3 regions of the Hymenobacter taeanensis genome follow, and region 1 is predicted to be linked to each of the others. Evidence: riboswitches for the same ligand, from Rfam matches in the RefSeq annotation. Region 1 holds a riboswitch; each other region holds the start of a gene.
What was found. A riboswitch is a leader RNA that binds a small molecule or an ion and turns the genes downstream of it on or off. The one in region 1 is predicted to bind S-adenosylmethionine.
Positions count from the first base shown of each region.

Region 2: another riboswitch for S-adenosylmethionine. It lies ahead of HMJ29_RS15445 (phosphoadenylyl-sulfate reductase); the one in region 1 lies ahead of HMJ29_RS15850 (ATP-grasp domain-containing protein).
Region 3: another riboswitch for S-adenosylmethionine. It lies ahead of HMJ29_RS15405 (amino acid permease); the one in region 1 lies ahead of HMJ29_RS15850 (ATP-grasp domain-containing protein).

Region 1 is NZ_CP053538.1:3,790,240-3,792,505, reverse strand. Features, by position in the region: gene HMJ29_RS15855 (glycosyltransferase family 4 protein) at 1-73, opposite strand, end outside; SAM riboswitch class I at 277-366, shown strand; gene HMJ29_RS15850 (ATP-grasp domain-containing protein) at 817-1,842, shown strand; gene HMJ29_RS15845 (LLM class flavin-dependent oxidoreductase) at 1,842-2,266, shown strand, end outside.
Region 2 is NZ_CP053538.1:3,683,510-3,685,775, reverse strand. Features, by position in the region: gene HMJ29_RS15450 (lipopolysaccharide biosynthesis protein) at 1-443, shown strand, start outside; SAM riboswitch class I at 792-883, shown strand; gene HMJ29_RS15445 (phosphoadenylyl-sulfate reductase) at 1,212-1,988, shown strand; gene cysD (sulfate adenylyltransferase subunit CysD) at 2,152-2,266, shown strand, end outside.
Region 3 is NZ_CP053538.1:3,668,895-3,671,160, reverse strand. Features, by position in the region: gene HMJ29_RS15405 (amino acid permease) at 1-939, opposite strand, end outside; SAM riboswitch class I at 1,309-1,401, opposite strand; gene HMJ29_RS15400 (DUF4890 domain-containing protein) at 1,693-2,118, shown strand.

The DNA.
Region 1 (2,266 bases):
TATGGTTGGCTGGGGTACTTGCGTGGGTGCGGGCTGCTTCTGGCTGGCTTTCTACTCCTTTCCCTGTGCTCATTGATGACAACTGCTTGCTGAAACCGAATGCGAAGTAACAGTGTGGCGAGGTAGGACCGGTAAAAGATTTTGGGCTGGCCCCAACCAAAACTCCTTATACGGCCTCTGCTGGCCCGATGGGATGTCAGCGAAAAACAGGTATTTGGAAGTTTCCTTGCCAGCGCATTACCTTCGCCCTACCAATTCTTTTCGACCAAAGGATTGTTTTTATACAGAGGCGTGGAGAGACAGGCTCTATGAAACGCCGGCAACCCCCAGTTACTGGAACGGTGCCAAGTCCTGACCATATAAAAACAAGTTGCCGTGGCTACTACCAACAACTTCCTCGCTTTCTCTGCTGCTCACGTTGCTCCGCAATCGGTTAACCGACCTATGGGCGTTTTGTCCGTTGCTCTGGTTTTGGCAGGCCCCTGTTGTTGTTGGTAAACACATTTTTGCCCTAGGCCACTTCCGGCCTGGTTTGCGGCTTGCTGCCGCCTCCTCTTCCTGCTTTTTAGATCCTGCAAGCCCTTCTGCTCTACAGTTTCTAAAGTCATGTTAAGCACATATATACCAAGTGCTTACCCGTGAATACACTGCTTCTTACAGACTGCAGGAAGACACCATTTGCAGCTGTCAGCTGTTCATTCAATCAGTGCATTTCCAGGTAGCCTACTTACCGCCTAAGAGGCTATGCTGCGCTTATTATCTCGGGGCCGCTGGGTTCCCGTACCCTCCTCTCATACTTCATTCTTTCCTTTTCTGATGGCTCACGCTGCAAAGCCGATTGGCATTTATTTCGAACATCCTGAGTGGTTTAAGCCCCTTTTCGCCGAGCTAGACCGCCGCGGACTGGCCTACGAGAAAATCGACGCCGCCCACCACCTCTTCGACCCGTCTGAGAAAGAGAGCCGCTACTCGCTCGTGGTCAACCGCATGAGTTCCTCAGCTTACCTGCGCGGCCACGGGCAGGGTATCTTCCACACGGCTGGCTATGCTACGCATCTGGAGCGTATCGGCACCCGCATCATCAATGGTTCGGCAGCTACGGCCATTGAAACCAATAAGGCCCGCCAGCTCTCCCTGTTTGCTTCACTGGGCCTGAAGTTTCCGAAGTCGTTTGTTATCAACCACGCTTCTCGCGTGCCAGATGCGGCCCGGCAGCTTCAATTTCCTATTGTGGTGAAAGTGAACATTGGCGGGAGCGGTGCGGGTATTATTCGCTTTGATACCATTGAAGGAGTAGAGGCTGCCGTAGCCGCTGGCCAGATTGACTTGGGCATCGACCAGACCGCTTTGGTGCAGGAGTACGTGACGCCCCGCGGTGGCAACATTCACCGGGTAGAAACCCTTGATGGCAAGTTCCTGTACGCCATGAAAGTGTACACTACCGGTGAAAGCTTCAACCTGTGCCCCGCCGAAATCTGCCAAATTCCGGAGGAGCAGTCGGCGGAGTTCTGTCTCACCGAAGCGCCCAAGAAGGGCATTCAGGTAGAAGCTTTCACGCCCCCGGCCGAAGTTATTGCAGCAGTGGAGCGCATTGTGGCCGCTGCCAAGATTGACGTAGGCGGCATTGAGTACCTCATTGATGACCGCACCGGCGACGTGCTGTTCTACGACATCAACGCCCTCTCAAACTTCGTGGCCGACGCCGTGAACGTGGTAGGCTTTGACCCTTACGCCCGCTTCGTAGACTACCTCGAAACGCAGCTACCCGGTGCTACGTCGGGCACAGAACTAGCTACCGCTGACGAATTAACTTCTTCACCCGCTGACCTAATCGCGCAATAATGAGATACGGATATTGGATGCCCGTTTTTGGCGGGTGGTTGCGCAATGTGGAGGACGAAAACATGCGCGCCGACTGGGACTACGTGAAAACGCTGGCCCAACGCAGTGAGGAGTTAGGCTACGACCTTTCCCTTATTGCGGAGTTGAACCTCAACGACATCAAGGGTGAAGAAGCTCCTTCCCTGGATGCCTGGAGTACGGCGGCGGCCTTAGCGGCCGTTACCAAGAAACTAGAGCTCATGGTGGCCGTGCGGCCTACCTTTCACTCCCCTGCTCTGCTAGCTAAGCAAGCCGCCAACATCGACCATATCAGTGGCGGCCGTTTGTCGCTGAACGTAGTGTCATCATGGTGGCAGGATGAGGCCAAGAAGTACGGCGTGCACTTTGAGCAGCACGACGACCGGTATGCCCGCACCGCCGAGTG
Region 2 (2,266 bases), 110 kb from region 1:
GTAAGCTCTTCGATGGCATCACCGGCGTAAATGCCCTGATTGTTATAACCTCCCCCCGTTACCGTTACGACTTGATTTTCAACGTATCGCTGGCCTTGTTGACGGTGGCGTTGAACTGGCTTTTGATACCGCGTCTGGGCATGGTGGGGGCAGCAGTAGCCGCCTGCGTAGCCCAGGTAAGTATCAATGTGGCTCGAACGTGGTTTGTGTGGCATAGTTACCGCATGCAGCCCTTCACCTGGCGCATCCCGCTGATTCTGGGAATTGCCGCCGCGGCGGGTGGTGCGGCCTGGCTCCTTCCAGCGCTATCCTCCCCTTTCCTGACGATGCTGTTGCGCTCCACGGTACTGACGATTTTGTACGGCGGCATAATTCTGCTCACCAACTCGGCGCCCGAAGCCACTGGCGTTTTGCAGAAAATTAGCCGTCGATTTATTCCATAATCTGTCCTAGCACACTGGCACAACGTGAAGCCCTTTTGCTTTTTCAGGAAGCTTTATTCTTGTCAAGTTTCTACATGCAAACCATTGATATATACTTTATCAACATCATTTTAATTTATTGATAATCATGGTTTTAAACATATATACCCTGTATTCATCAACCCAGTTGAAAAACAATTATTGCCCTACATAGTTAGTCCACCCGAATGTCTGGTTTTCCCACCTACGCTTTCCCCATTTTTGCTTTTGACAGCAGCACCAGATCAACTGCTGAAAAAATAAAATTTGGAAGTGTAAAATTTCGACCAGTACATTTGTAGGACCAATTCTTTACCCACAAAAGGATTGTTTTTATACAGAGGCGTGGAGAGACAGGCTCTACGAAGCGCCGGCAACCATCCGTAAGTGCGGAACGGTGCCAAGTCCTGACCATATAAAAACAACAGCACCGTGAACCGCTTCATCAACTCCGCCGATTCTGCCACCTCCACTGCTGTACAGCATGGGTGTTGTGGTATGGCTACTCCCGTCTGTATGGCAGGGGCATGTTGTTGTTGCTAAGGGCCACACTCCTCCTTTTTCCTGGTTTGTAGGCTGATTAAGCTTCTCTGACGTGCGCAAGTGCGCGTCCGGCTGAATCGTCTGCACCCGCCTTTTTCGCCCGGCGAAATTGTGCACCTGTCGCGCCGCGACGATGCCTTACTGCCTGGGCCATTTTCGGCCGGACTGCTGCCCTTACGGTGGCCACTCCTCACTTCTCTTCTTGTTATGTCTGCAGCATCTGCTGCGCCGGCCGTCCTGCCCGTGCTCGACGACCTGCGCCTTCGGCTCACATCTGCTACCGCCCTGGAGCGCTTACGTCTGGTGGCAGAGCACTTCCCCGGCAAAGCCGTCTTCTCTACTTCCTTCGGGCTGGAAGATCAGATTATCAGCCACTTGATTTTCGCGAATGGGCTACCTATCAAGGTATTCACGCTGGACACCGGGCGCAATTTTCAGGAGACCTACTCTATCTGGAATAAGACTCTGCTGAAGTACGAGCAGCCCATTGAGGTGTACTTCCCGCGCCAGGAAAGTGTGCAGGATTTGCTCCTCGCCAAAGGCCCCAACAGCTTCTACGAGAGCGTCGATAACCGCAAGGAGTGCTGCTACATCCGGAAGGTGGAGCCCCTGAACCGGGCCCTGGCAGGGCAGCAGGCCTGGGTTACCGGCATCCGGGCTGAGCAGTCGCAGAACCGGCAAACCATGGATCCCGTGGAGTGGGATGCCGCCCATGAGCTAACCAAAGTTCACCCCCTCTTCGACTGGACCTGGGAGCAAGCCGTGGCCTACGCCCAGGAAAACAGCATTCCGGTAAATCCGCTGCACCAGCAGGGCTTCGTAAGCATTGGCTGCGCCCCCTGCACCCGCGCTATTAAGCCAGGCGAGGATTTCCGGGCCGGCCGCTGGTGGTGGGAAGACCTTTCCGCCAAGGAATGTGGCCTACACGCCACTACCCACCACGATGGCCCCGACCCGGTGGTGGAGCCAGTGCCCGCGGGCTAGACTAGGTGATTTGGCAAAGCTTAGAACGTCCTGCTTGATCTGGCGTCCGCGCAGCCGAAGCATCTCTCCCTCTGGCTAACCAACTGGCCTAGTACAGTAATGAAGCGGCAGAGATGCTTCAGCTGCGCTCAGCATAACAAAGGATTCAAAACAGACTCTTTCTATGAGTACCCCTCATTTCGATTACCTCGACCGGCTGGAAGCCGAAGCTATTCATATCCTGCGGGAAGTGGCGGGCCAGTTTGAGCGTCCCGCCCTGCTGTTTTCGGGCGGCAAAG
Region 3 (2,266 bases), 120 kb from region 1:
GGGCGTTTTTTCAATGGCAATGGCCACGGGCGCGGCGCTGCCCTTGAACTCGGTATAGTTGGCTAGGCCAGTCATCACGTGCCCGAACAGCACGAATAGAATGGTGCAGACAACCAAGGAGCCAATGATACCGATGGGCATGTTGCGCTGCGGATTCTTGGTTTCCTGGGCCATGGTAGCCACAATATCAAAGCCAATGAACACGAAGAACACTACGCCGGCACCGCGGAGAATGCCGCTCCAGCCAAACTCACCAAACGTGCCCGTATTCTGCGGGATGTAGGGATGGTAGTTGGCCGGATCAATGTACTGCCAGCCTAGGGCAATAAATACCAATACTACTGCCACCTTGAGCGTTACAACCAGCCCATTAAACCACGCCGAGCCCTTGGTGCCCCGAATAATGATGAGCGTAATGAGCGCCACAATCAGCATGGCCGGCACATTCACGTAGCCGTGCACCAGGCTCCCGTCGGCCAGCTTGGCGGTTTCAAACGGCGACATCACCAACTGCGGTGGCAAATGAATACCCGACTTGTCGAGGAACTTCAGCAGGTACTGCGACCAGCTGATGGCTACCGTGGCGGCGCCTACGGAGTATTCCAGCACCAGGTCCCAGCCAATAATCCAGGCAAATAGCTCGCCCATGGTAGCGTAGGCGTACGTGTAGGCCGAGCCTGACACGGGCACCATGGAGGCAAACTCAGCGTAGCAAAGCGCTGAAAACGCGCAGCCAATGGCCGCCACAATGAATGAGAGCGTAATGGCCGGACCGGTATTGTTGGCGGCGGCGATGCCAGTGAGCGAGAACAGACCAGCCCCAATGATTACCCCAATACCAATGGTAATTAGGTTGAAGCCATTCAGACTTCGCTTTAGGGTGTTAGCGCCCGTTTCGGCCGCTTCCTGCCGCAGCAGTTCCAGAGATTTTTTAAGCATAAAAAGTGAATGCCAGCGCACGGCTGGCCGGTGAGGTAAAGGGGCTGGTTGTGGGGTGCCGGCCGGTGGCGTACACAGGAGCAGCTCAGTAACACAAGGCGTTTGGCTTATCACGCCCCCGCCGAAACGGGTGGTGCCAACCGACACGGTGCCGGAGCAGCCGGCACAACCAGAAAAAAACGGGAGGGAAAAACGCTACCGCGGCTTAAGCGGCTTGCGCGTTAACGCGATACAGGCAAACGGGCTGCGGGTTCAACAGCAACAACACCCACCGCAACAACAGGCTTGCTCAACGGTGGGCACACCGAAGCAGGCAGCGGAAACTACAAAACGGGCAGTACGGCAGGGGCGAAAATCCACGGCAACTTGTTTTTATATGGTCAGGAATTGGCACCGTTCCGGCAGTTGCGGATGGTTGCCGACGCTTCATCGAGCCTGTCTCTCAGCGCCTCTGTATAAAAACAATCCTTTGGTCGAAAAAGAATTGGTAGGGCAAAGGTACAACCAGCTAGTGCGCATTTACAAATGCTCCCAGGCAGTGGCCTAGGCCACTCCCACTACTTCAAACGGCGCCCGACAGCCAAACAACCAGAAGGTTTAAAAGGAAAATTGACTTTTTTTTATTTTTCAAAAAATCAGATAAAAAGGAAAGGTTGGCATTTGAGTTGCAAATACATCTCTCAGAAGCCCGGATGATGCATCTAAGCTTACTCCTGTTTCCACTCTCTGATTTAACAATACAAATACTGTCTTATGAAAAAGGTTCTTGTTCTTCTCGCTGCTTTCTCTTTCTCGGCTGGTATTGCTTCAGCCCAAACTGTTTCTGCCAAAGGCAAACACAAAGTAAAAACCGAGCAGGCTGGTAAAACCCAGAAAACGCCCGAGCAAAAGGCTGAGCAAAAAGCCAAACACTTGGCTAAGCAGCTAAACCTCTCGGCTGAGCAGACCCAAAAAGTGCGTCAGCTGCACCTTGCCCGCTACCAGGAAATGCAGGCAAACCGCGCCAAGTACGCCTCGGCCGGTAAGACTGATGCGCGCAAGCAGGAAATGAAGGCCGATAAGGCCAGCTACGAAGCTCAGCTGAAGCAAATTCTGAGTGCCGACCAGTACACTAAGTACGCTCAGCTTCGTGCCGATAAAGTTGAAAAGCACAAAGCTCAGCGCAAGGCTAAAAGCTAAACCGGCCTGACTCATTCTCCTAAGCCCCAACAAATTTGTTGGGGCTTTTTTTTGTGGCTTATCTACTGAATGGGCGCCGTATTTCTAACCACTAGCCCCTGCGCGCGTATTGCGCCTACATCGCTTCCCTTCTTCTCCCACGCCCGGC